DNA from 4 places in the Streptomyces sp. NBC_01384 genome. Region 1 is predicted to be linked to each of the others. Evidence: riboswitches for the same ligand, from Rfam matches in the RefSeq annotation. Region 1 holds a riboswitch; each other region holds the start of a gene.

Region 1 (4,619 bases):
CGACCGCACCGCCGTCGCGGCCGGGTTCGGCATGCTGCGGCTCGCCGGAGCGCCCTCCCTGGGCTGGCTGGACGTGAAGACGTCCGGTGACGTCGAGGTCCCGGTGATCGAGGCCGCCGTCGACGAGGAGCTCGCCCGGTTCGCCGAGGAGGGCCCCACGGCCGAGGAAATGGAGCGCGCCCAGGCCCAGTTGGAGCGTCAGTGGCTGGACCGGCTCGGCACGGTCGCGGGCCGCGCCGACGAACTGTGCCGGTACGCCGTTCTGTTCGGCGACCCGCAGCTCGCCCTGACCGCCGTACAGCGCGTCCTCGACATCACCGCCGAGGAGGTCCAGGAGGTCGCCAAGTCCCGCCTGCGCCCCGACAACCGCGCGGTGCTCGTCTACGAGCCGATCGCTGCCGAGACCACTGACGCCGAAGGCACCAGCAACGACGAGGAGGCGGCGAAGTGACCGAGCTCGCGACCATGGAGTTCCACCCGCAGCCCCAGGCGGGCCGGCCCAAGCCGTGGGCCTTCCCCGCCCCCGAGCGCGGCACGCTGGACAACGGCCTGACCGTGCTGAGCTGCCACCGCCCCGGCCAGCAGGTCGTCGCCGTGGAGGTGCTGCTCGCCGCGCCGCTGGAGGCCGAGCCCGCGGGCCTCGACGGCATCGCCACGATCATGGCGCGTGCCTTCTCCGAGGGCACCGACAAGCTCTCCGCCGAGGAGTTCGCCGCCGAGCTGGAGCGCTGCGGGGCCACCCTCGACGCGCACGCCGACCACCCCGGCGTACGGCTGTCGCTCGAGGTGCCCGTCTCGCGCCTGCCCAAGGCGCTCGGTCTGCTCGCCGACGCCCTGAGGGCACCGGCGTTCGCGGACAGCGAGATCGAGCGGCTGGTGCGCAACCGGCTCGACGAGATCCCGCACGAGACGGCCAACCCGGCCCGCCGAGCCGCCAAGGAGCTCTCCAAGGAGCTGTTCCCGGCGACCTCGCGCATGTCGCGCCCGCGCCAGGGCAGCGAGGAGACCGTCCAGAAGATCGACTCGGCGGGCGTACGCGCCTTCTACGACCGGCACGTACGCCCCGCCACGGCCACCGCCGTGATCGTCGGCGACCTGACCGGCGTCGACCTCGACGAGCTGCTCGCGGAGACGCTGGGCGCCTGGACCGGTTCGTCCGCCGAGCCGCGCCCCGTGCCGCCGGTGACCGCCGACGACACCGGCCGCGTGATCATCGTGGACCGCCCCGGCGCGGTCCAGACGCAGCTGCTCATCGGCCGTGTCGGCGCCGACCGGCACGACCGTGTCTGGCCCGCCCAGGTGCTCGGCACGTACTGCCTCGGAGGCACCCTCACCTCGCGCCTGGACCGTGTCCTGCGCGAGGAAAAGGGCTACACCTACGGTGTGCGGGCGTTCGGCCAGGTCCTGCGTTCCGCCGCGCCTTCTCCCTCCGGGGGGGCCACCGGTATCGCCATGCTCGCCATCAGCGGCTCCGTGGACACCCCGAACACCGGCCCGGCGCTCGACGACCTGTGGAAGGTGCTGCGCACCCTCGCCGCCGAGGGCCTGACGGACGCCGAGCGCGACGTCGCCGTGCAGAACCTGGTGGGGGTGGCGCCCCTCAAGTTCGAGACCGCGGCAGCCGTCGCGGGCACGCTTGCCGACCAGGTCGAGCAGTATCTGCCGGACGACTACCAGGCGACGCTGTACCAGCAGCTCGCCGCGACCGGCACCGTGGAGGCCACCGCGGCCGCCGTGAGCGCCTTCCCGGTGGACCGCCTGGTGACCGTCCTCGTCGGTGACGCCGCGCAGATCCAGGAGCCCGTCAAGGCCCTCGGAATCGGTGAAGTGACCGTCGTGACGGCGGAGTAGAGGCGGGGTAGAGCGCGGGGGAGTACCGCACGACTTCGTAGGGGCCCGGGTGACTGAAGAGTCGCCCGGGCCCTCTTTCGCCCGGACTTCGTCCCCAAGATGTCCGTATTGGTAGGGAGGTTGCCTGTCTGCCCTGTGGCATGCACTACAAAAGCCGTGATCCGTTTGTTGATTGAAAGATGCCCCGTTTAGCGTCGGTCCGGCTGTTCGTCAGGCAGTGCGCCGCGCCCGCGGCACCGGACAGTCATCGCCGAGTCCCCGTACGGCGCGAGCCAGGGGAGCCGGGGACCCATACGCAGTCCCTGGGGTGAATCGGACGCCCTCCCAGGAGGGGGTCCGTAGGAGACCTTCCTGCTCCGAACCCGTCAGCTAACCCGGTAGGCGAGAGGGAAGGAAAGGACCAGCCTCTCCATGGCGTTCACCTGTGGCCCCGGGAAACACCGTCGTCCGAGCCGCGCGAAGCGCACCACCTCGAACGCCGTCGGCGTCGCCGCGCTCACCACCACCGGCGTCATCGGAACCCTGGCCGCCCCGGCGCTCGCGGCGGACGCCTCCGTCGAGCAGACCGGGCTCAACCAGGCCATCTCGATCGGTGACTCGGTCGCCGCCAAGATCGACGCGCAGGCCGCCGCCCAGCAGCACGCCGCCGACGAGGCCGCCGCGAAGAAGAAGGCCGAGGAGGCCGCGCGGAAGAGGGCCGCCGAGGAGGCGAAGAAGGAGCGCGAGGCCAAGGAGCACGCCGCCCGTGCCGCCGAGCGCAAGCGCCTCAACACCTTCGTCCTGCCGATCACCGGCTCGTACATCTCCACCGGCTACAAGACCGGCGGCAGCCTCTGGTCCTCCGGCACCCACACCGGTGTCGACTTCCACGCCGCGTCCGGCACCTCGGTCCACGCGGTCGGCTCCGGCACGGTCGTCACGGCCGGCTGGGGTGGTGCCTACGGCAACCAGATCGTCCTCAAGATGCACGACGGCACCTACACGATGTACGGCCACCTGTCGTCGATCGGCGTCTCCGTGGGCCAGACGGTCACCCCGGGCCGGCAGATCGGCCTCTCCGGGGCCACCGGCAACACCACCGGGCCCCACCTCCACTTCGAGGCACGCACGACATCGGAGTACGGCTCCGACATCGACCCGGTCGCCTACCTCCGCTCGCACGGAGTGAACGTCTGACGACGTGAACGTCTGACGACCGGCGTCAGAACTTCCGAAGCCCCGGCTCACCCGAGCCGGGGCTTCGTCGTTTCGAACGGCTGTCTGTCCAAAAAATATCCATGGATTCCGGCCCGCCATCGGAAATTCCGGCTCTCTGCAATAGAGTCAATGAACAAGCGTCAATCGACCGCGTTTCGCGGGGATTAAGGCGGAGGTCCGGTCATGCGCATTCCCGCGCACTCGGTATGCACGGCGATCCGTGACGACATCGTCGCGGGTGTCTACGAGCGCGGCAGCCGGCTCACCGAGGAACTGCTCGCGCGCCGCTACGGCGTCTCGCGCGTCCCGGTGCGCGAGGCCCTGCGCACCCTGGAGGCCGAGGGCTTTGTCGTCACCCGTCGACACGCGGGCGCGTGCGTCGCGGAGCCCACTGAGCAGGAGGCCGCGGACCTGCTGGAGATGCGCATGCTTCTGGAGCCGCTGGGCGCCGCCAGAGCCGCACAGCGGCGCACCGAGGCCCACCTCAAGGTGTTGCGAGGCCTGGTCAGACTGGGGCAGGAGCGGGCCAGGAGGGGGAACAGCGAGGATCTGCGCTCGCTGGGCGGCTGGTTCCACGAGACGCTCGCGCAGGCCTCCGGAAGCCCCGCGCTGACCTCCACGCTGGCCCAGCTGCGGCACAAGATCGCCTGGATGTACGCGGTCGAGGCGCCGGCCAATCCGGCGGAGTCCTGGGCGGAGCACGGCGGGATCGTGGACGCGGTGGCGCGCGGCGACAGCGAGCGGGCGCGGGCGGTCACGGCGCTGCACACCGAGCGCGCGACGGTCGCGCACCGGCTGCGTTTTCCCGGCGGGGGAGATCGTCCGGACCGTGTGAGGACTTCGCAACATCCCGTAAACATGACGGGCCTGCGTCATTAACACCGGCGCCGTATACAAAGAGGGGTAATTCGCGGGGGATTACTTTCGCTGCCCGTAATTCGGAAAAGCGAAGGGCCCGCCCGATGTTTTCAGGCGAGCCCTTCACTATGTATGGGGGGCGTCTTTTGATGTGAAGAGCACCCCTGCCATCAATTGAGGAACCCCCGCGGCGAGCACCCCGCTCCGCGAGAGCGGCGCCGGCTCAGGCGCAAAAGGGGGCGGCGGGATCTTCAGACGGTCTCGGGGAGCTCCTCGAGACCCTCCGCCACCAGCTTCGCCAGCCGGTCGAGTGCGATGTCCGCACCCTCGGCGTCCGAGGCGAGGACGATCTCCTCGCCGCCCTGGGCGCCCAGGCCGAGGACCGCCAGCATGGAGGCCGCGTTGACGGGGTTGCCCTCCGTCTTGGCGATCGTCACGGGGATACCGGAGGCCGTGGCCGCCCGGACGAAGATGGAGGCGGGACGGGCGTGGAGGCCCTCGGCCCAGCCGACGTTGACGCGGCGCTCAGCCATGTGATGCTGCCCTTCAGGTGTTCAGGGTTGTCTAGACCAGTGTTCCACACGTGAAGCGGGTCCGGAGCAGGCGTTGATCCTGTCCCGAACCCCGCATCGGACCCCGGCCTGGATCCGACTTGGGTGCCCCTAGCCTGCCTCGCGCCGTTGTCGGACGCGAGCCGTACTCTGGGGCCCATG
Region 2 (4,619 bases), 2.1 Mb from region 1:
CGACGCCGTAGCGGATCAGACCGAACGGGGCCGGCATCCGCTCGAAGAGGTCGATGGACACACCGGGCTCGACGGCCACTGCGGACTTCAGCAGCGCGTCGGCAGCGTAGATCCCGGCGGGGCCGGCACCGACAATGGCTACCCGCAGAGGGCGAGGCATGATCAGGTTCCCTTCGAACGGTGGCAGGGTGACTCGCCCGGAAGCCTAAACTAAGGCAAACCTTAGTCAGTAGTCGGGCCGGATCTATGACCCCATAAGCCCACCTTATGAGTCGTTTCCCGAGAAGCAGGCGCCCGGGGAACGGGAGCAAAATGGGATATGTGGGTGTCCGACGTGTGTCAGTGGACCGCCTCGTGGAGCAGCCGTCGGGCCGCGGGCTGGTGGCGATTCCTCTCGCGCTGATCGTAGTGATCGCCGTGGTGGACCTGCACTCCCCGACCGATGTCCACCTGGGTCCGTTGCTGGTCATCGCCCCCGCCCTCACCGCCTCCTTGGCCGGGCCGCGGCTGACCGCGCTGGTCGGGGTACTGGCGGTGGCCGCCCAGGTGTTCATCGCGATATTCCACGGCGGGCTGACCACGGCCAACCACATCGCGCAGATCATCGCCCTGTCCGTACTGTCCGCGCTGGTGGTCTTCGTCTGCCACGTACGGGAGCGGCGCGCTCGGGAGCTGAGCCGGGCACGGTCGGTGGCCGAGACGGCGCAGCGCGTGCTGCTGCGGCCGCCGCCCCGCAGGATCGGGCCGTTGCGTGTGGCCTGGCTGTATCTGGCCGCCGACGACGAGACGCAGATCGGGGGCGACCTGTTCGCGGTCACCCGCGCCGCCCAGGCCTCCTCCACCCGCGTCATCATCGGCGACGTCCGCGGCAAGGGCCTGGGCTCCATCGGCGAGGCGTCGGTGGTGCTCGGCGCGTTCCGCGAGGGTGCTCACCGGTACGCCACACTGCCCGAACTCGTGGCGGCGCTCGAGGTGAGCGTGCGCCACGATCTCGAGGACGTGGCCGACACCCGGCACGACCCCGGCGAGCACTTCGTCACCACGCTCGTCCTCGACATCCCCGACGAGGGACCCCAGTCCGAATTGATCAACTGCGGTCATCCGCCGGCCCTGCTGCTGCGCGATCACAAGGTGACGGCCCTGCACGCCCACCACCCCATGCCCCCGCTGGGCATGTGCGAACTGCCCGTCGCGAGCCACCGCCCCGATCCGTTCACCTTCGAGACCGGCGACATCCTGCTGCTCTACACCGACGGCGTGATCGAGGCGCGCTCACCGACAGGCGCGTTCTACCCCCTCGCCGAACGGGTCGCCGCCTTGGCCGCCCCCAGCCCCGAAGCCCTGCTGCGCCACATCCACGACGACCTCGTCGCCCACGTCGGCGACCAGCCCAACGACGACGCCGCGCTCCTGATCATCGAACGCATCGCCTCCCACCACCTCCACCGGCCGCACTTCACGACCCGCCCCGTCAACGGCCACCACCTGCCCCACCCCAGCGGAACGTCCCCGCCCGCGGAACGCTGACCGCGGGCGTGGCGCCTCACCCGTGCTTGCGGCGTTCGGGAAGGTCGGCCCGGAAGGCGCGGGCCGCGTACGTTCGGCCGCCGTTGTCCAAGGGTCAACGTCCAAAGGGCGCCCCGGACGCTCTCCGGCCGACGAGGCCGAGCACTTCTGCCAGTACGACGAAGGTCACAAATACATATCGGGCACTTCGCACTTCAACCTTCACACGAGGCGCACAAATTGGCTAAGTTGGCGGATGGACCGCACGACTCCCTCCGGCGAACCTCGCCGGGTCGCGCGGCCTCCGCCAAGTCCGGTGCGCCCCTGGGGCAACCGGAGCCGGGGACCCAACCGAACTTGGGGTGAATCGGCCCAACTGCCCGGCAGGGCAAGGGTCGTAGGGCATGCCTTCCGGAATCCTCCGCCCGAACCCGACAGCCGACTCGGTAGGCGGAGCACGGAAGGAGTACGTCCCCCATGGCGCCGGAACGAACCCCGCGCCCTGGAGGCAGCAGCCTCCCTGGCACGCGCACCTCCGCCCGAGCGACGGCGGCCCTCACCGACGCGGACGGACCGAGCCGCGAAGAGGTCCAGCAGCGGATCCACAGCCTCTACGACCAGGCCGAGAACGCCACCGGGTTCGTCAACGGAACCCGCGCGATGACCACAGGGAGCCGCAACCGCGTCAGCCCGGCACCCGAAACCGTGCGCAGGCGCAGCGATCCCGCCCTCGACGACGTCACCAAGCCGTGGTTCGACGTGGCGCGCACGCGGTTGGGTCCGACCGTGCCGGCCAGGCTGCCCGCCGACAGAATGCCGAACCGCCCGGCCGAGACGCGGCCCACGGACCCGGCGCGGCGTTCGGAAGAGGGACTCACCAACCGTGAGCGGGCGGCGGCCGGCCGCCCCGTACCGGAGTTGACGGCCGGACCCGCGACCGGCGCGGCAGCCGGTCCCGTTGCGGAGCTGACCGCCAGGCCCGCAGTCGCCGCACTCCCGGCGGCCCCCACACTCCCGGCAGCCCCCGCGCTCCCTGCAGCCCCCGCGCTCCCTGCCGTGCCGGAGACATGGCAGGAGGCCACGAAGGCTCTGCCCGCGCCGGCCGCCGAGCCGCAGCACTCCTCGCTGAAGGCCTCCAAGGAACAGAGCCGGCGCAAGCTCACGACCGCCCGTGAGCTGCTGTCCAAGCACACCGGACAACGGAGCACGCCGCTCGCGGCAATCGAGTCGCGATCGACGGAGGACGCCTGGGGTGCCGCCGAGGAACAGGCCCTCCTTCAGGCCCAGGCCCAGGCTCAAGTCCAAGCCCAGGCCCAGGCTCAAGCCCAGGCCCAGATCCAGGCCCAGGCCCAAGCCGAGGAGGCGTGGCTGGGACAGCAGTCGGCCGCCCTCACCATGGACGCGTCCATCGGCACCGGCATTCCCCTCGGCATCATCGGAGCCCCCCTCGACACCGGTGCCGGCACCGGCACCGATACCGGCGCCGAACCGAACTCGGGTTACGGCATGAAGGCCACGAAGGCACTCGCCTTCGCCCGCGCGCAGATCGGCAAGCCGTGTGTCTGGGGCGCGACCGGACCGGACTCGTACGATTCCTCCAGCCTCACCCAGGCCGCGTGGAGGGCCGCCGGGGTGGCACTCCCCCGGACCGTGCACGGTCAGGCGACCGCCGGGACGCCGGTCCCCCTCGCCGACATCCAACTCGGCGACCTGATCCTCTTCTACGGCGACGTCAGCCACATCGGCTTCTACCTCGGCAACGCCATGATGATCCACGCCCCGAGCCCGGGGGCGTACATACGCGAGGAGTCGATCTTCTTCGCCGGACAATCGGCGATCTACAGCGCGGTACGGCCCACCTGACTCCCTGAGACTCGGCCCCCTCGGACCGGAACAACCGGCGAGTACAGCGCACTCGCCGGTCCTTCCGGTGGCGCCGGCATCCCGGACACCGTCCCGGTCCTCTCCTCAGACGGCCATCGCCTCCTGCAGCCACCGGGTGACCCGGTACGGCAGCCACCAGTCCAGCTCGCCCACCCGCAGGACCAGGTGTTCCGCGAGGACGTCGGCGGGGACACCGGTGTGGGGGGATGCCTCGGTCCAGGCGGGCGATGGCGTCTCAAGAGCAAGTAGACATTCCGCTTTATGCCATGAATCCGAGCGGTTTGAACGGCCCACGCTCCAGGGCGGTCAGCAGGCCCTCCGCGAGTCGCGCGTACGCCGACGTGTGCCGGGCGTCGGCGGCGACCGCCCGCGCGTACGCGCGGGTTCGGGCACCGGGGAAGGTGCGAGCGAAGGCCTCGGCGTCGGCCGTCGCATACGCCGCCGCCACCGCTCGCGCGTTCGCCAGGGCGTTGGCCTCGGCGTAGGCACGGGTGTTGGGCTCTGTGGTCGACTCCGCGTAGTCGGTGCCGTACTTGTCCGCGTCGGCGCCGTCGAAGCCGTTGGCGACGGCGTAGGCCCGGGCGTTCTCGTAGGCGACGGCGAAGGCCTCCTCGAAGCCGTAGGCGTCGCGATAGACCTGCCGGAGCACCGGTTCCAGCAGGTCGGCCCATTCCTCTCGCGTGACCGACCTTCCCTCAAGTGCTCGTTCGTGCGCGGCGGCCAGGGCCGCGCAGGCAGCCGTGGTGCGCCCCGCGCGTGCGTCCACCGCGGCCAACAGCGGGATCACCGTGTACAGGTGCCACGCGTGGACGACGTCCAGAGTGACAGGGACACGCCCGTCACTGAGGGCGGTGTGCAGGCGGCGGGCCCAGTCGGCGCCCGCCGTCTCGCTCTGGCCTTCGTGGAGCACCCCGGTCAGCTCCGCGAACCAGGTGGGCGGAGCCGAGGTCATGCCTGGGGCCGGGTGCCGTCGATGGCCACGCGGCGGCCGTGGCGCGTGTGCGGGTAGTAGTCCCAGACGGCGTGGTGCTGGACGCAGCGGTTGTCCCAGAACGTCAGCGTCTTCGGCTGCCAGCGGACCCGGCAGTGCAGCAGGGCCGTGCGGGCGATGTGCTCGTACAGCATGCCGAGGACCGCGGCGCTCTCGGAACCGGACAGCTGGGGGATGTGCGAGGTGTAGGGGGCATTGACGAAGAGCAGCTTGCGCCCGGTGTCGGGGTGGCGGACCA
Region 3 (4,619 bases), 1.4 Mb from region 1:
CAAAGTGGCCAGAGCGGTGCGGCCTTCGAGACGGGCGAGCGGGGCGCCGATGCAGTAGTGGATGCCATGTCCGTAGCCGAGGTGCTGGTTGTCCCTGCGAGTGAGGTCGAGCGTGTCCGGTTCGTCGAAACGCGCGGGATCGCGGTCGGCAGCGGCGAGGACCACGAGTACGGGATCACCCGAAGCGATTCGTTGTCCACCCATTTCGAGGGCTTCGGTCGCGTAGCGCCAGGTGGCCAGCTCGACAGGACCGTCGTATCGGAGAAGCTCTTCGATGCTGGTATCGAGCAGTTCCTGTTCGCCACGCTCGATCGACTTCTGTAGTTGCGACCGTTGCTCCGGGTTGCGCAGCAGCGCATACGTGCCATTGCCGATGAGGTTGATAACCGTCTCAAAACCGGCGAACAACAGTACGAAACACATGGCCGCGGCTTCGTTCTCGGTGAGGTGCTCGCCGTGGTCGGAGGCGCGGATGAGCCCGGAGATGAGGTCTTCGCCGGGGCCGGGGTTATCCGGGAGAGCCTCCCGCTTGCGGTGGATCAGCTCCGCGAGATAGGCGCGCATCTTCTTGACCGACCGGGCGACACCGCCTCTCGGCCCTCCACCGTGCCGGATCATCATCCCCGCCCAGTCCCGGAAGTCGTCCTGGTCCTCGCTGGGGACACCGAGCAGGTCGCAGATGGTGTAGATGGGGAGGGGGAACGCGAACTCGTGGATGAGGTCGGCACTTCCGGTCTGCGCGAACTGGTCGATGAGGCGGTCGGTCAACTCTTGGACGCGGGGGGCGAACTCGGCGACGCGACGGGGGGTGAACGCCTTGGAGACGAGCCGCCGGAGCCGCGTGTGGTCCGGCGGGTCGATGTTGAGCAGGTGGGTCATGAGGTTGGCGCTGCGCTCGCCGGGGATGCCCGTCTTGCTCTTGCCGCGGGCGTCGTCGGAATGGTGCACGGGATTCTTGGAGAGCCGCTGGTCGGCGAGCGCCTGTTTGGCGTCCGTGTACCGAGTCACAAGCCACGCCTCGACACCGCTGGGAAGTGTGGTGCGGTGCACGGGTGAATGCTCGCGGAGCGATGCGTAGGCAGGGTAGGGGTCGGCGGCGAACTCCCAGGTGAAGAGTTCAGGTTCGAAATGTGGGGCGTTCACGGGGTGACGGTACCGGGAGTCACGTTGCGTTGCGTGGGCGAGGACTCCGACGGATGGCTTGACCAACATCCGGAAGTCACCGTCTATGAGTCCTACGTGGACGAAGCCGTGTCCGGGGCCATGGAGAGCCGACCCGAGATGGACCGTCTCGTCGCTGACGCACACCAAAAGCGCTTCAACCGCGTCCTCGTCCCCCAGGGTCGACCGCGCGTGTCGGAGGCAGGCCGGAGGTGCGTCGGAGCCGTGCCGGGGGCTGTCGCAAACCTGACGCATCATCAACTCTGTGATCTTCACGTGATCTGCGCTGCATCGACTTGTGACAAGTGATCGGGTGCGGATACGTTCACTCGTCAACGCGGCTCATCCGCCGCGTAGTCACCTGCTGTCACGCGAAAGGCTTCCGCATGCTCTCCGGGAACGGCCGCCATCGTCGCCCCCGTCAGGCCCCGGCCCTCATCGTCGCGGCAGGAGTGACCGGATCGGCGATCGCGATCCCGTTGCTCGGTGCCGCGAGCGCGCACGCGGCCGACGGCACCACCTGGGACCGGGTCGCGGAGTGCGAGAGCGCCGGCCAGTGGAGCGCCGACAGCGGCAACGGGTACTACGGCGGGCTCCAAATGAGCCAGGCCGACTGGGAGAAGTACGGCGGCCTCAAGTACGCGCCGAGCGCCGACGAGGCCAGCCGCTCGCAGCAGATAGCCATCGCCGAGAAGGTGCTCGACGGCCGGGGTCTCGTCGCCTGGCCCACCTGCGGACCGCTCTCCGGACTCAGCAAGAAATCCGGTGACGTCGCGGTCGACACGGGCGTGGCGAACGACTCGTCGAGCACACCCGATGCGTCGAGCTCGTTCAGCTCGTCCAGCTCCACGAACTCGACGAACTCGACGAACTCGACGAAATCATCGAGTTCGAAGGGTTCGTCCACTTCGTCTGGTTCATCTGGTTCGTCCGGTTCATCAGGCGACGCGTCGCCGTCCGGTTCGCCGTCATCCGATTCGTCTTCATCTGACTCGCCTTCGTCCGTTTCATCCCCGAATGCGACCGAGAGCACGACGAAGGCCGCGACCGGCGACACCCAGGGAACCGACAGCTCGGCCACGGATGGGACGAAGAGCAGCGACTCGGACAACTCCGGGCAGAACGATGACTCTTCGACTACGTCCGAGGGTGCGACGACCGGCGCCGGACGTCACCGCGGCGGCAGCGCCGACGAGAGTGCGACCGACAGTCTGCTGGACGGTCGTACCGACGACGCCTCCGGCCGGCATGCCTCCCGCGACTCCGGTGTGTCCCGTGAGGTCATCGACGGTTTGTACGTCGTTCGTATCGGAGACAGCCTCTGCACCATCGCCGACGCCCTTGATCTCGAAGGCGGATGGACCGAGTTGTACGACACGAACAAGAAGACCGTCGGCGTCGACCCGAACCTCATCCTTCCCGGTCAGAGCCTTGCAGTTGGTGCTCAATCGGGCGAAAAGTAGGGGCAGTTCACGTCATGGTTCGTCGTGGAATGTCCGGTTTGGCGCGAGTGAGATATGGATCTCAAAGGCCCTGATCGTCTTTGGAATTCACCGGATCGACTGCTTACGGTCATCACCGCTCGCCACAGCGGGCCCCGACGGTCGCAACGCCGAATCCTGCCAACGGCCGCACGGGAACAGTCGACGCGTCAGCGCCGTAGGCAGGAGCGGGGGACCCAAGGTAAGCGCCGCGCCCGGTAGTTGACCGGAGCGGCTTGGGGTGAAGCCGTGCGCCCAGAGCGCACGGCCGGGCACTCACCCGCCCGAACCCGACAGCTCACCTCGCAGGCGTCGGTGAGGGGATCACTCCATGCTGCTTTCCAGCAAGGGCAAGCACCGCCGTCCGAACAAGGCCACCCGTATCGCCACGCTCGCCGGTGTCACCGGCATCGCCATCGCCGCCCCGCTGATGGCGGCCGGCAGCGCCTCCGCCGCCACCACCTCCGAGTGGGACACCGTCGCCCAGTGCGAGTCCGGCGGCAACTGGTCCATCAACACCGGTAACGGCTACTACGGCGGTCTGCAGTTCTCGGCCTCCACCTGGGCCGCGTACGGCGGCACCGCGTACTCCTCCACCGCCGACCAGGCCTCCAAGTCCGAGCAGATCACCATCGGCGAGAAGGTCCTCGCCGCGCAGGGCAAGGGCGCCTGGCCGACCTGCGGCACGGGTCTGTCGAGCGCCGCGTACACCGGTGGTGCGAGCGGCACCCCGTCCAGCCCGTCCACCCCCTCCACCTCTTCGGGCTCTTCCAGCTCGGCGAGCGCCGGTACCACCCGGTCGGCGGACACCGCGGCCTCCCGTTCGGCGACCCGCCCGGCCGTCGAGAAGACCGTGTCCACCCCGACCGGCAAGAAGGTCAAGAAGGGCGACGGCGCGTACAAGGTCGTCAAGGGCGACACCCTCGGCTCGATCGCCGAGAAGAAGAAGGTCAAGGGTGGCTGGCAGCAGCTGTTCAAGCTGAACAAGGACATCATCGACGACGCGGACTTCATCTACCCGGGTCAGCAGCTGCACCTCGGCTGATGATCGGCAGCTTCGCCCCAGCTGAATGACAGGTCCCTCATAGAAGGGGTCTCCACACTGGAGACACCGATGAGGACCACCCCCCGTCCCCACGGGCCCCCCGCTCCGGTGCGTGTTCCCCCGTACGCACTGGAGCGGGGTTTTTTGTTTCCGTTTTTGTTCCGTTCTGAAACAATGTGTACGTTCAGTTCTGCCCAAAGGGTGGGCGACCGGCTGGCCGATCCCCCCGGGGCGGTTAGGCTCATGTCGCGGAGTCATCACAGGTTCCGCGTTACCCGCGTCACATCCCAGAAGGAGATGCTCGTGCCGTCCATCGACGTCGTCGTAGCCCGGGAAATCCTGGACTCCCGAGGCAACCCCACGGTCGAGGTCGAGGTCGGCCTCGACGACGGCAGCACCGGTCGTGCCGCCGTCCCGTCCGGCGCCTCCACGGGGGCCTTCGAGGCCATCGAGCTCCGTGACGGTGACCCCAACCGTTACGGCGGCAAGGGTGTCGAGAAGGCCGTCCTCGCCGTCATCGAGCAGATCGGCCCGGAGCTCGTCGGCTACGACGCCACCGAGCAGCGCCTGATCGACCAGGCGATGTTCGACCTGGACGCCACCGACAACAAGGGCTCCCTCGGCGCCAACGCCATCCTCGGCGTCTCGCTCGCCGTCGCGCACGCCGCTTCCGAGGCGTCCGACCTCCCGCTCTTCCGCTACCTGGGCGGCCCGAACGCGCACCTGCTGCCCGTTCCGATGATGAACATCCTGAACGGCGGCTCGCACGCCGACTCCAACGTGGACATCCAGGAGTTCATGATCGCCCCGATCGGCGCGGAGTCCTTCTCCGAGGCCCTGCGCTGGGGCGCCGAGGTCTACCACACCCTCAAGAAGGTGCTGAAGACCAAGGGTCTGTCCACCGGCCTGGGCGACGAGGGCGGCTTCGCCCC
Region 4 (4,619 bases), 3.4 Mb from region 1:
CGGCGGGACTCGTTGCGCTCGATGACCGCGTTGGCGGCGGACAGGATCGTCTGGGTGGAGCGGTAGTTCTGCTCCAGCAGGATCGTCGTCGCGTCCGGGTAGTCCTCCTCGAACTGGAGGATGTTGCGGATGGTCGCGCCACGGAAGGCGTAGATCGACTGGTCGGCGTCACCCACGACGCACAGCTCGGCGGGCTCGAGGTCGCCCTCGGCGGGCGACACGTCCTCGGACCGGTCACCGGCGGCCGGGCCGACGAGCTCCCTGACCAGGGCGTACTGCGCGTGGTTCGTGTCCTGGTACTCGTCGACCAGGACATGTCGGAAGCGGCGCCGGTAGTGCTCGGCGACATCCGGGAACGCGCGCAGCAGGTTGACCGTGGTCATGATCAGGTCGTCGAAGTCGAGCGCGTTGGCCTCACGCAGCCGGGACTGGTACATCGCGTAGGCCTGGGCGAGGGTCTTCTCGAAACCGTCGGCGGCCTGGGCGGCGAAGTCCTCCTCGTCGATCAGCTCGTTCTTCAGGTTCGAGATCTTGGCGCTGAAGGACTTCGGCGGGAAACGCTTCGGATCGAGATCCAGATCACGGCATACGAGCGCCATCAGACGCTTGCTGTCGGCGGCGTCGTAGATCGAGAAGGAGGAGGTGAAGCCGAGCTTCTTGCTCTCGCGGCGCAGGATCCGCACACACGCGCTGTGGAAGGTCATCACCCACATCGCGTTCGCGCGCGGGCCGACGAGCTGCTCGACGCGCTCCTTCATCTCACCCGCGGCCTTGTTCGTGAAGGTGATCGCGAGGATCTGGCCGGGGTGGACATGGCGCTCGCCCAGCAGATGCGCGATCCGGTGCGTGAGCACCCGGGTCTTGCCGGAGCCGGCACCGGCCACGATGAGCAGCGGGGAGCCGGAGTGCACCACGGCCGCGCGCTGGTTCTCGTTCAGCCCGTCCAGCAGGGCCGCCGGGTCCACGGCAGGGCGGTGCGCACCGTCGCGGTAGTACGTGTCCCGGCTCGCGGGCACGTCGAAACGGCCGCCGAACAGGTCGTCCGGAAGCGGCTCCGGCGCCCCGTCCTCGGGCGGCGGCGGGGGCTCTTCCTCATGGGCCCTTGAAGGCTGGAGGTCCGCCAGGAAGCTGTCGTCAAAGAGGCTGCTCATCGCTCTCCGAGTCTAGGCCGCCCCACTGACAACCCGAGGCCACCCTGGAAACCCGACCGGTTTTTCCGTGACCGCGTGCCGTCTTTCCGCCGCCACAGCCCACCATCACCCACCACGGCCCGCCGTCACCGTTCAGAATCGCTTCCTTACGGTCAGCCATGACCGGCGGCCCCCAGGGTCAAGGTCACGAAAATGTATCGGGCATATCGCACATCAAACTTCACAGAACACTTATGACTTGGCTACCGTGCCGGGCAGACCGCTCGACAGCAACCGGCGAACGTCGTCGGGCCGTGCGGTCTCCGCCGAATCCGGTGCGCCCGCGCGGCAGCCGGAACCGGGGACCCAAACCGACCTTGGGGTGAATCGGTCCAACTGCCTTGTGGGGCAAGGACCGTAGGGCAAACCTTCCGGAAGTACCCGCCCGAACCCGACAGCTAACTCGGTAGGCGGATGACGGAAGGAGTCGCCTCTCTTGGCGTCACATCGCAAGTGGAGTCCTACGGGTACGCGCATAGCGGGCATACGGACCCCCGCCCTCGCCACCGCGGCCCTCACCTCCGTGGCCCTGCTCTCCCAGACGGCGAACGCCGCGCCGTCGGCCGATTCCAAGCCGAGCATCGAAGAGGTCGAGAAGAAGGTCGACGATCTCTACCACCAGGCCGAGACGGCCACCGAGAAGTACAACGCGACCAGGGAGAAGACCGCCCAGCAGCGCAAGCGCGTCGACTCCCTCCTCACCGACGTGGCCAAGCGCACGGAGAAGCTCAACACCGCGCGCGAGGAGCTGGGTTCGTTCGCGGCGGCGCAGTACCGCACCGGTGCCGCCGTCCCCGACACCGCGAGCCTCCTGCTGGCCGACAATCCGCAGGACTACTTCGACCAGAGCCAGCTGATGGACCGTCTGACCACCCGCCAGAAGGCGGCCGTCGACGACTACGTCACCGAGCAGGCCGCCACCACGAAGAAACGTGCGGAGGCCTCCCAGAGCCTGCAGACGCTCACCACGTCGCAGGACTCCCTGAAGACGTCCAAGGCCGATGTCCAGCGCAAGCTCGCCGAAGCGCGCGAACTGCTCTCGAAGCTGACCGCCGAGGACAAGGCCCGGCTCGCGGCGATCGAGAAGAAGCAGCAGGAAGAGGCCGACCGCAAAGCGGCGGAGCTGGCGCAGCAGCAGGCCGCGGCGGCGAAGAAGGCCCAGGAGGCGGCGGCCCAGCAGCAGACAGGTTCCGCGACCACCGGGACCTCTGGAACCTCCGGGACCTCGGCGGCCGACTCCTCCTACGCCACCAAGGCCGACAAGGCCATCGCCTTCGCCCGCGCCCAGATCGGCAAGCCGTACGTGTGGGGTGCGACCGGGCCCGGCTCGTACGACTGCTCCGGCCTCACCCAGGCCGCCTGGAAGGCCGCCGACGTCGCCCTCCCGCGCACCACCTACGACCAGGTGAACGTGGGCACCACCGTGGCCCTCGCCGACATCAAGCCCGGTGACCTCGTCTTCTTCTACGACGACATCAGCCACGTCGGCCTGTACATCGGCAACGGCATGATGATCCACGCCCCCAAGCCGGGCGCGTACGTCCGCGAGGAGTCGATCTTCTACGGCGGCGAGTCGATCATCCACAGCGTGGTGCGTCCGGCATAACGCCTTGCCGCGGGGCACGCGCGCGTGAAACTCATCGGGCTCCACGCGCGCGTGCCCCGCGTTTTCGTGCGCCACACGCGCGTGGGGGCGTTTTCCCGGCTTCGCGCGCGTGCCCCGCGGGCAACCCGTTCAAAGATCCCTAGCATCGGGCCCATGCCAGCCACCTCCCCGCCCCGCGCCCGGTGGGCCCGACTGCACACCTGGTGGGCGCAGCGTCCGCCCAGTGCCGGAGCCGCCGTCATGGCCACCGGAACCCTCTCGGTCGGGCTGCAGCTGACCGGCTACGAGACCCTCTCCCGCATCGCGCTGGCCCTGGCGGCCGTCGGCTGGCTCGGGCTCGCCACGGACTTCGTCGTACGGCTGCTGCGGGAGCGGCGGCGGTGGGTGGCGGAGGCCGGCACGCCCGGCGCGCTCACCTCGGTCGCGGCCACCACCGTGCTCGGCACCCGGCTGGTCACGCTGGGGTGGCAGGTGCCGGCGGAGGCCCTGCTCGCCCTGTCGGCCGCGCTCTGGCCGGGACTGCTCTTCCTGGTCGTACGGCACATCGCGCGCGGTATGCCCGGAACCGTGTTTCTCCCGGCCGTGGCCACGGAGGGGCTCGCGGTGCTGGGCGCGGCGCTCGCCCCGGCCGTGCGCGCGGACTGGCTCGCGCACACGGCGCTGGTGCTGTTCTGGCTGGGAATCGCGCTGTACGTGGTGGCGCTGCTGTGCTTCGACTTCCGCGAGGTCGCCGTGGGGGCCGGGGAACACTGGATCGCGGGCGGCGCGCTCACCATCTCGGCCCTGGCCGGATCGAAGCTGATCGCCGCGTACCGAGTGAACCCCTACCTCTGGAACGACGACGACAACGGCGTGCTGCACGGCGTGACCGTCGGCCTGCTCGTGCTCGGCCTCGGCTGGTACCTCGTCCTGGCCGTCGCGGAGCTGCTGTGGCCGCGCCCGCGCTACGACGTGCGGCGCTGGGCGACCGTGTTCCCGATGGGCATGACCGCGGCGGCGGCCCTGACGGTCGCGACCGCCGTCGACGTCTCGTGGCCCAAGGGGCTCGGGCGGGTGCTGCTGTGGATCGCGGTGGCGGCCTGGTTGGTGATGGCGGCCGGAACCGTCAGGTCCACGGCACTGCTCAGGTCCACAGCACCGCGATGAAGATGTTCGCCATGGTCAGCAGCCCGACCAGCCCGAACAGGGGCTTCTCCACCTTCTCGTCGTCCCGCTTCACATAGACGAGCCCGAGGATCACGATCAGCAGGGCCAGTTTCACGCCGATCTTGATCGTGTTCACCGAGTGGTCGTCGGCCTGGTTGAGACCGACGAGAACAATGCCCGTGACCAGCATGGTCAGCGCGCCGTGCAGCATGGCGGGGACGAACCGGGCGGTGCCCTGGCCCATCGCCTTCATCTGGGTGAGGAAACCGCCGAGGAGCGCGGCGATGCCGATGATGTGCAGGCCGACGAAGAGATGGATGAGTACGTCCATGGAGCCGGAGCCTAATAGGCGGCCCTGGTCCCCCTTGTCACCGGCCCACCCCATGTAGACCTGTACCACCTGGGAACCGCCGGTTGTCCCGGAACCACCCCATCGGTCATCGCACTGCGTGAAGTCGACGGCGCCAGGCTGGGATCACGGTCACATACGGTCACCCGGCGATCCAGTGGCGCCAGTTCCGTACATGACGTTACCGGCGCATCACTCTGAGGTTTAGCGTCCTCCACCAGGTGACCGGCTCCCCACCGCCGCCCGGGCCAGGGGCGGCCGCCGGACACCACCGCCGAGAAAGGTCCGGCGGCGGCCCGCTCCCCCTGTGTGAGCCGCCGCCGGACGC

What was found. Region 1 has a riboswitch for cyclic di-AMP ahead of OG747_RS32890 (M23 family metallopeptidase). Riboswitches for the same ligand answer to the same signal wherever they lie in the genome.
Region 2: linked by a shared signal. The riboswitch ahead of OG747_RS42690 (C40 family peptidase) and the one ahead of OG747_RS32890 (M23 family metallopeptidase) in region 1 are both predicted to bind cyclic di-AMP.
Region 3: linked by a shared signal. The riboswitch ahead of OG747_RS26805 (transglycosylase family protein) and the one ahead of OG747_RS32890 (M23 family metallopeptidase) in region 1 are both predicted to bind cyclic di-AMP.
Region 4: linked by a shared signal. The riboswitch ahead of OG747_RS17240 (NlpC/P60 family protein) and the one ahead of OG747_RS32890 (M23 family metallopeptidase) in region 1 are both predicted to bind cyclic di-AMP.

What each region holds. Positions count from the first base shown of each region.
Region 1 covers NZ_CP109559.1:7,182,862-7,187,480, forward strand. The annotation lists gene OG747_RS32880 (M16 family metallopeptidase) at 1-451, shown strand, start outside; gene OG747_RS32885 (M16 family metallopeptidase) at 448-1,851, shown strand; cyclic di-AMP (ydaO/yuaA leader) riboswitch at 2,090-2,250, shown strand; gene OG747_RS32890 (M23 family metallopeptidase) at 2,263-3,027, shown strand; gene OG747_RS32895 (GntR family transcriptional regulator) at 3,232-3,927, shown strand; gene OG747_RS32900 (HPr family phosphocarrier protein) at 4,158-4,439, opposite strand; gene OG747_RS32905 (GNAT family N-acetyltransferase) at 4,617-4,619, shown strand, end outside.
Region 2 covers NZ_CP109559.1:9,308,623-9,313,241, reverse strand. The annotation lists gene OG747_RS42700 (FAD-dependent oxidoreductase) at 1-160, opposite strand, end outside; gene OG747_RS42695 (PP2C family protein-serine/threonine phosphatase) at 337-1,527, shown strand; cyclic di-AMP (ydaO/yuaA leader) riboswitch at 1,802-1,975, shown strand; gene OG747_RS42690 (C40 family peptidase) at 1,984-3,369, shown strand; gene OG747_RS42685 (DUF5825 family protein) at 3,475-3,684, opposite strand; gene OG747_RS42680 (SpcZ) at 3,650-4,342, opposite strand; gene OG747_RS42675 (TauD/TfdA dioxygenase family protein) at 4,339-4,619, opposite strand, start outside.
Region 3 covers NZ_CP109559.1:5,801,714-5,806,332, forward strand. The annotation lists gene OG747_RS26785 (cytochrome P450) at 1-1,143, opposite strand, end outside; partial or broken gene OG747_RS26790 (transglycosylase family protein) at 1,548-1,835, shown strand; gene OG747_RS26795 (hypothetical protein) at 1,745-2,242, opposite strand; gene OG747_RS26800 (hypothetical protein) at 2,430-2,624, shown strand; cyclic di-AMP (ydaO/yuaA leader) riboswitch at 2,807-2,969, shown strand; gene OG747_RS26805 (transglycosylase family protein) at 2,974-3,687, shown strand; gene eno (phosphopyruvate hydratase) at 3,985-4,619, shown strand, end outside.
Region 4 covers NZ_CP109559.1:3,810,420-3,815,038, forward strand. The annotation lists gene pcrA (DNA helicase PcrA) at 1-1,151, opposite strand, end outside; cyclic di-AMP (ydaO/yuaA leader) riboswitch at 1,445-1,619, shown strand; gene OG747_RS17240 (NlpC/P60 family protein) at 1,627-2,796, shown strand; gene OG747_RS17245 (tellurite resistance/C4-dicarboxylate transporter family protein) at 2,950-3,942, shown strand; gene OG747_RS17250 (hypothetical protein) at 3,920-4,273, opposite strand.